2 regions of the Pseudoalteromonas sp. Of7M-16 genome follow, and region 2 is predicted to be linked to the other one. Evidence: riboswitches for the same ligand, from Rfam matches in the RefSeq annotation. Region 2 holds a riboswitch; the other holds the start of a gene.
The links. A riboswitch is a leader RNA that binds a small molecule or an ion and turns the genes downstream of it on or off. The one in region 2 is predicted to bind cobalamin.

Region 1 (4,039 bases), on a different contig from region 2:
GATGAAAACCCTAACCAAGGGTATTGTAGTATCATGATAGCGCCAAAAGTTGCTAAGTTTGAACAGCGATTTAGCGATTATTTAAAGTAAAAAAGGTGAGCATCAGCTCACCTTGTTTTATGACTTAAAAGCGGTATTGTAAATTAACAAAGAAGCGTCGCTCAGGTGTATTGTAGTAGTTTACAGAAACGACCTCTTGTTGTTCATTCGATACTAGACTTGATACCACCGCACCATATTCTTTATCAAACAAGTTTTCTACTCTCGCCGATAGTTTTAGTGCATCAGATAGTTCGTAATTGGCTGCTAAATTAACCAATGTATATGAACTCAAGTTGAAAGCTTCCCCAGTAGGTGTAGATCTAGAGCTGTCTCGTTGACCTCGGAATTGAAGCTCAGTTACCACCTCTAGTTCATTCCATTGTTTTGAAAGCAACCAGTTGGCAGAGTGCTTAGCGATACGTGGCAACGGCTTGCCCTTCGACTCGTCTTTGGCGTTCACAAAAGCATAGTTAAAGTTAGATTCGATACCGAACATCAACGTGTTTAACACGCTGACCTCCAAACCTTGGTGCAAAGCATTGTCAATATTGGCAGGTGCCCAATTGCCTTGAGCGTTCGGCGCCCAAGCTATTTTGTTTGTATAATCGGTGCGATAAACTGCAAAATCAACCGTGGTATCAGCCAGTGACGCTTTCAAGCCAAGCTCAAAGTTATCTGACTCTTCAGGCAGTAGTGCCGGGTTTCCTGAACCAGGATAATACAGGTCATTGAAAGTTGGAGCTTTGTAGCCTGTATTATGCGCAAATCTAAATGTTGCATCACGGTGTACCTTGTACCCCAATGCTACGCTGTGTGTAACTTCACTGCCAAATTGGTCATCGTCATCGTAACGCACTGTCGCTTCAACAAGCGCTTGGTCATATTCATACACTGACCCCACAAACACACCCAAAGTATCTCGTGTGCTTTGCTCATAAACTAACGTCGAAGCCGATACATCATCTTCTGATGCACTTACCCCGCCCAAAACAACAAGGTTTTCTTGGACATCGATATGCCCATCGTAGTTAAATATGGTGCGCTTAGTGATCGTTTTCTGTCTTTTAGACTCGTCTACACTCACTGATTCATCTTGAGATTTTGTCACTGTAAAGGCGTGTGAGGTTTGACCTAACTGAGTTTCAAAGCCCAAACTCAGCACTTGATTATCGTATTCATCAAGATACGCAGTGTCGTTTTGTGAACCAAAAGGATTATCATAGAATGTATCCCCTTCACTGCCTTGGAAAGCTGCAAATAGCTTGCTATCAGGTGCGATTTGATACTCGGCTTTGAGGCCCAAACTGGTATTGTCATGACCGTCTGAGTCTGGCTGTGTACCTTGTAATACGTCAAAATTATCGGTTTCTTCATGCCCTAAGTTAGCCAATATTGTCAGGTCTTCATAGGTATAAGACGTCGCCACTTGCCCATTGCGGTAACTGTTACTGCCAACAGTAACATCAGCTGTGGTATGCTCAGCTCGACGAGTAATAATGTTGATCACACCTGCCATTGCGTCCGAACCATAAATCGCAGCGCGTGAGCCTTTAACAATTTCAACACGCTCAACACTTTGCAATGGGATTTTTTCAATCGACTTGTAACCTAATGTCGCTGAACCCACTCGAACACCATCAATTAACACTAAAGTGTGATCTGAACTTCCGCCTCTCAATGCAATAGTCGTCGTGTGACCAAAACTGCCGTTTGCATTAATTTGAATTCCAGCTTGCTGAGATAATATGGTTGCAAGGTCACGTGCGCCACTACGCTCAATGTCAGCGCGGTCTATAACCGACACAGCTGCTAGCACATCTTTTTGTGACTGTTCGATTTTGTTTGCGGTTACTGTAATGCGTTCAATTTCTTGAGAAGCAGACGTGTGAAATGAAACCGCTGCTATTACAGCAGCGCTTAGCGCAGATATTTTTATCATGAAGATCCCCTACCTTGTGCCCACCGCACAAAGTTTCATCAAATAAGTCAAATTCAAGGCCGGTCTCCGGGCTCAACTATTTAAATTTAGTTTTACCGTTGCGGGGGCAGCGTTGGGTTTACCAAGTCCTATACTTGCGCACCAACTTCCCGATTATCCATTACATTTATATTCCGTATATATCTTTTGGCACCTCGAAATTCCGCGCATATTGTCCGAGATTTAAGGGGGGATTGTCAATGGACGTCTAGAGTTCCAGTGCCATATTTAGACACTGAAACTCTCAGAGTTTTAAGATTAGTCTCTGAAGTTTTTAAATTGGAAAGGCTGACCGAGTTCCGCTGTGCGGATCAACTGCATGACTTCTTGTAAATCATCTCGTTTTTTACCCGTTACACGCACTTCTTCACCTTGAATAGCAGCCTGTACTTTCAACTTAGAATCCTTGATAAGTTTGACGATTTTTTTCGCCATATCTTTATCAATACCTTGCTTCAACGCAACTTTGCGAGCAAAAGTTTTACCACTGCGCTCTACATCTTTCAACTCGAAGCTGCCAACATCCAAGCCTCGCTTTGCTGCTTTGCCAACCACCATGTCGAACAATTGCATTACCTGCTGTTCAGATTCAGATTTTAATTGAATTACTTCATCTTTAAGCTCAATTGATGCTTCAACACCACGAAAGTCATAGCGTGTTTCCAGCTCTCGGTTTGCATTGTCAACGGTGTTTTTAGCTTCCGTCATTTCTATTTCAGATACGATATCAAAAGAAGGCATTGCTTTCTCCTCAAAACAAATTTACGGAGAATTATAACAACGCTCAGACGCAATAATATATAGTTTTTTACACAATGCTCACGCCAGTTATTTTTAGAAACGATCAAGCGCTTATATTGTTGACTATTCATACGTTTACTATTAAGCCACTTTTAATATTTCAGTGTTATACTGAATCTTCATCACGTTGGAGTTGGAGTGCATGTGACAAGACAAGTATATCGAACACTGTTGCTGTTATTTTTGATAGTCATTACTTATCTGTTTGCAAAAGAAGTTAAAAATCATGTCGTTAGAATTGAGCACCTAGACAAAGTGGTGCATTTTGGTGTGTTTTTCGCGCTAGCGTTTTTTTCCCACCACGCATTTAGATTCAAAATTTGGTTTCATATGACACTCTTAATCGGCTACGGGGCAGCAGTTGAATGGATGCAATCTACCTTACCATATCGACAAGCATCACTCGGTGATTTCATTGCCGATGTGATGGGCGCCATCAGCTATTTTGTAGCCATCTGGCTGTTTCGCAAATATAGACTGCGCCGAGGGGAGCAATGAGTGATATTTACATTTTGGGGTGTGGTGCCGTCGGCTTATTACTCGCTGAAAAACTGTCGCATAACCACTGTGTGACTTTAATTACCCGCACCGCTTCAAAGCAAGACTTCTTTTTTATCAATGGCAAGCAACGTACACGATTAAATGTTAATTTGACTACACTGGCGGACCTCAATGAAAAAATACACACATGTATTGTCCCAGTCAAAGCTTACCAATTAGTTTCGGCCATGGAAGCGCTCTCCCCTCACCTAAGCCAAGATGCCAATGTGATTTTGAGCCACAACGGGATGAGCGACCTCAACCATTTCAATAGTATTTTGCAACCGACTCAAGCGCTCTACTTTTTGAGTACATCAATGGGAGGGATGAAACCTGACTATAATACTGTGATATTCAAAGGACCAGGGCTTACACAGTTAGGGGCCTGTAATGTACAGGCTAAGAGGCAAGTTACAGAACTATATAACCACTACTTTATGCAACACTTTGAACCCATTGAGCTCACCAATGATATTGCTGAAGTCCGCTGGCAAAAGTTATGTGTGAATATTGCAATCAACCCTTTGACGGCCTTATTGGAGTGTCCAAACGGTGCATTGCAAACTCCCGCCTATGCAACACAAGTGTTAAAACTACTCAATGAAGCCTGCTTTGTTGCTCAATGTGAGGGGGTGGAATTGCAACTCGCAACCGAGTTAGCGCGAGCGTATAAAGTCA
Region 2 (4,039 bases):
GTTATTGCACCGAGTCGACTATCGACGACATTGGACATTGGAACAGGGGTTAAAATTCCGCAGTCAACAACATTTAAATGCCACCCTAACTGACGAGCTAAAACACAAATAGCGGCACCGCCGCTTGCAAAGTTAGCAACCATTTGGCCCGTGACTTCGCTAGGCGCTATCGATACACCTTCTTTCGCTATACCGTGATCGCCTGCAAACACACTGATACTTGGCTCTTGAATAGCAAATTGCATTGACGACAGAGATCGCTCTCCAATGCCTTGTGCATAAATCAAAACCAGTTGTTTTGCCAGTGCTTCCAATTTACCTAAAGAGCCTTTAGGCTTGGTCTTCATATCTATTTTTTGCTGAATAAAATTGCTGTACGTTAAATCCAAAGGAGAGATCATTTTAAGCCTCATTAAATACTTGCGGTGCGTTTTCTGAACATAAGCAAAGAAAGAAAAAATACACTACCTATTGCTGCTGTGATAACGCCAATGGGTAACTCTTGATTTTCAATGATGATACGCGCTATGACATCTACCCACAGCATCAGCAATCCACCGCTTAAGGCAGTAACTACCATACCGAGTACGCGAGCTTGGGAAATGAAAAAACGCACAATGTGGGGGATCATTAACCCGACAAATCCGACACCACCACACGCTGCAACTAACACTGCCGTCAACAAAGAGCTTACCAGTAACATGCCCAAGCGTAGTCGATGAACATTAACCCCCAGCGTAACAGCACTTTCGTCCCCCAAAAGCAACGCATTTAAATGTCGCCTAAAGCAAATTACAATCACCAACCCACTTATTACAACAATCGATGGTAACCACATCCAAGCCCAATCAGCTCGACTAAAACTGCCGAGACTCCAAAATATAATGGCACTGACCGCTTGAGGATCACTCCAATACAAAAGCAAGCTAGTGAAGGCATTGAACAAGAAAGATAGCGCAACACCAGCAAGTAGCATATTTTCTATTTGTGCAGTTCCTTTATGATAAGCAATCAAAAGCAGCAAGCTCATTGCGCATATACTGCCAAGAAGTGCTGCCCCAGACATCGCTAACCCACTTTGAACCCCAAACAAGGTGAGTAGTAAAACTACACCAAATGATGCACCAGAAGAAATGCCAAAAAGATATGGATCAGCAAGAGGATTGCGAGTAACTGTTTGTAAAATCAGCCCTGCTGTTGCCAGCCCTGCGCCAGCCAAAAATGCGAGAACGGCTCGTGGAAGCCTGAGCTCTATTACGATTTTTTGCGCCAATTGTGTGTTGTCATATGACCAAAGTGCTAACCATACATCGTAAAAGTCAACCTGTACTGCACCAATGCTCAGGCTACAAACGAAGGTAAATAAACACACCAACAACAAAACGTTACTTGCCGCAAACCTCATCGCTGACTCCTTGAGGTACCGCTATTAATCGCAGATTGCAGTGACTGGTATTGATAGCGAATATGGGGAATAGCGTGCTCACGCTCAGCACATTGCTGCAAAGTTACATCCGCATTTACACCGAAAACTTGTGCAAGCATAGACGATGAGACCACACTTTGTGGTGAACCGTGCGCAACCAACTTTCCATTATTTATAACCAAAATTGAATCACATAATGCAGCAGCTAGGTTCAAATCATGAAAGGAAGCAACGACCGTGATCCCCAGTGATTTTGCCAATGCCATAATTTCAATTTGATATTTCACATCCAGGTGACTGGTCGGCTCATCCATCAGCAGCAAACTTGGGCTTTGCACAATTGCTCTTGCAATCATAACCCTTTGTTTTTCCCCTCCTGACAACGATTCGTAGGGCTGCTTTTGTTTGTAAGTCAATCCGACTTTTAATAGCGCTTCTTGAATGGCCTGTTTATCGCGCAGAGACACACTCGCAAATAGACTTTTATGGGGGGTCAAACCCATTGCGACCACATCAAACACCCCGAGGTTGAACTGACTTGGGATCTCCTGCAGTACAGCTGCAACTTTACGTGCATAATCTTGCCGGTTAAATTCCGCGATATTTTTACCATCTATCGTAATAGTACCAGATGTTTGATCTTGAAAGCGGTACAGGCATCGTAGCAATGAAGATTTCCCTGCTCCATTTGGACCTATCAAGCCAAGGAACTGCCCCTGTTCGATAGAAAAACTCATGTCAGTTAAAATGGATTTATTATTGATAACTAGATGTAGGTTACTAACTGATACTTGTGCTGCCGCCATAATTCCTCTTTTTCGGGCACACATCACTACAGCTTGCAAAACAAATGAAACATGTGGATGTAACTTAAGTGCGCCCGCTTAAGCTGTTATTTCAACCTTGGTATCTGGCTTTGTGCGGCTAGTCGATCTGACGCACTTACAGTTGCGGGGACAGCTGAGGGCTTGCACCTCATTCCCAAGTGATGTCGAAATAATTTTGTGTATTATGAAGTCTAGATGGCTAAAACACAACTTTGGGCCATGCCTTGCCATTTTCATCATAAAAAACGGTTACTTTAACCACGCAGCCATAACCAACTTCAAAACAATTTAAGTGACTTGAGACACCGTTAGGAAGCTCGAGCCAAAGTGCTAGCAACTGTTTTATCACGCCGCCGTGAGTCACTATCAAAACAGTGTCATCGGTGCGATCGGCAGTAAAATTGTGCCACCACAATGCGATTCTAGTGCTGAAGCTAATCATGGACTCTCCCTCTGGAACTGCGATATCCCAAGGGTTTTGCCAGAATTCACCAATACTTGGTTGAGCTGTATTTTGCCACAACCAATCATAGCTTTTGCCATCCCAAAGTCCAAAATCCATCTCTTGCAACTCATTTTCTATAGATAGGATGAGACCTGATTTTTCAGCATATGTTTGTGCTGGCTCCAAACAACGAAGTTTTGGGGAACTTATCACCCTATCAGGCTTGGAAAGAGAATCAAAAATAGTGAGTAATTGCTGATGACTAGCAGTGGTAAGGGGAGGGTCAGTTTTACCCAACAGCTTGCCCGACTGTGTTGTTTTGGTATGACGAACAAAATAAAGAGTTTGGATCATCTGATCAAACAGACAATAAAAACGCAGGATACCCTGCGTTTTTAAATCAATTTATAAAATTTGGTTTTCGCGCCAAGACTGTTCTTTCGCCAAACGCTTTTTACGCTTGTCACATGGATCATCACAATCACAAATTTTGTCGATACCCATAGAGCCTAAACCACCACAGCTGCTTGCCATTGATTTTTTCTGAACTATAACACCCACAGCCATAGCTGCAGCAATCAATACAAGTAATCCAAAGGTAAGAATAAATAGTGACATAGGCAAAGGCCCCTCAATAAACTAGCTTGGTCAATATCCAAGCAACTGACGGTATACTTTCGATATTATATATCTAAATCTGCCAAAGTTGAATGAATTTACCACACTAAAAGCAATGATATTTAACCTAATTCACTGGTTACTTTTTTACATCTAAATACGGCGCAAAAGCTGTACTTGAGAATGTCTCTAGCCCAGCATCGGTTTTACTAATCAAATATACTGGTAGGTTATGTTTTTCTGCATAAGCTCTCGCTCGTTGTGTCCCCATCACTGTGAGCGCTGTGGCCAGCCCATCGGCTGTCATTGCAGATGGATGCAATACCGTTACAGACACTAAGTCATGACGTACAGGCTTACCTGTACCTGGGTCAATTAAATGTGTAAATACTTCACCATCCATTTCGTAGAAAATTCTATAATCCCCAGATGTCGCGATGGCATTATTACCTGGCTCTACAACACGGTGAATTTGACGTTGCCCAGCAGGTGCATCCGGTTTTTCGATGGCGATACGCCAAGGTACACCTTCCGGCTTACTGCCCGAAATTCGAAGTTCACCGCCGATCTCTACCATATAATTTGAAAACCCTTTTTTCTCGATTAACTCAGCGACTTTGTCAATTCCGTAACCTTTAGCCGTAGCTGAAAATGACAGCTCTAAATGAGGCAAAGCTTTAGCAAGACCTTCTGAGGTGAGCTGAAGTTTATTCACCCCGATGT

Region 1: it holds a riboswitch for cobalamin, as region 2 does, so the genes downstream of both, MHN81_RS04320 (TonB-dependent receptor) here and MHN81_RS16205 (ABC transporter ATP-binding protein) in region 2, are expected to answer to the same signal.

Annotation. Positions count from the first base shown of each region.
Region 1 is NZ_JAKRFY010000003.1:132,119-136,157, forward strand. It holds gene msrA (peptide-methionine (S)-S-oxide reductase MsrA) at 1-90, shown strand, start outside; gene MHN81_RS04320 (TonB-dependent receptor) at 125-1,981, opposite strand; cobalamin riboswitch at 2,021-2,193, opposite strand; gene MHN81_RS04325 (YajQ family cyclic di-GMP-binding protein) at 2,279-2,761, opposite strand; gene MHN81_RS04330 (VanZ family protein) at 2,966-3,319, shown strand; gene MHN81_RS04335 (2-dehydropantoate 2-reductase) at 3,316-4,039, shown strand, end outside.
Region 2 is NZ_JAKRFY010000015.1:123,044-127,082, reverse strand. It holds gene cobT (nicotinate-nucleotide--dimethylbenzimidazole phosphoribosyltransferase) at 1-401, opposite strand, end outside; gene MHN81_RS16210 (iron ABC transporter permease) at 413-1,405, opposite strand; gene MHN81_RS16205 (ABC transporter ATP-binding protein) at 1,402-2,232, opposite strand; cobalamin riboswitch at 2,310-2,446, opposite strand; gene MHN81_RS16200 (histidine phosphatase family protein) at 2,453-3,052, opposite strand; gene nqrM ((Na+)-NQR maturation NqrM) at 3,104-3,316, opposite strand; gene MHN81_RS16190 (FAD:protein FMN transferase) at 3,456-4,039, opposite strand, start outside.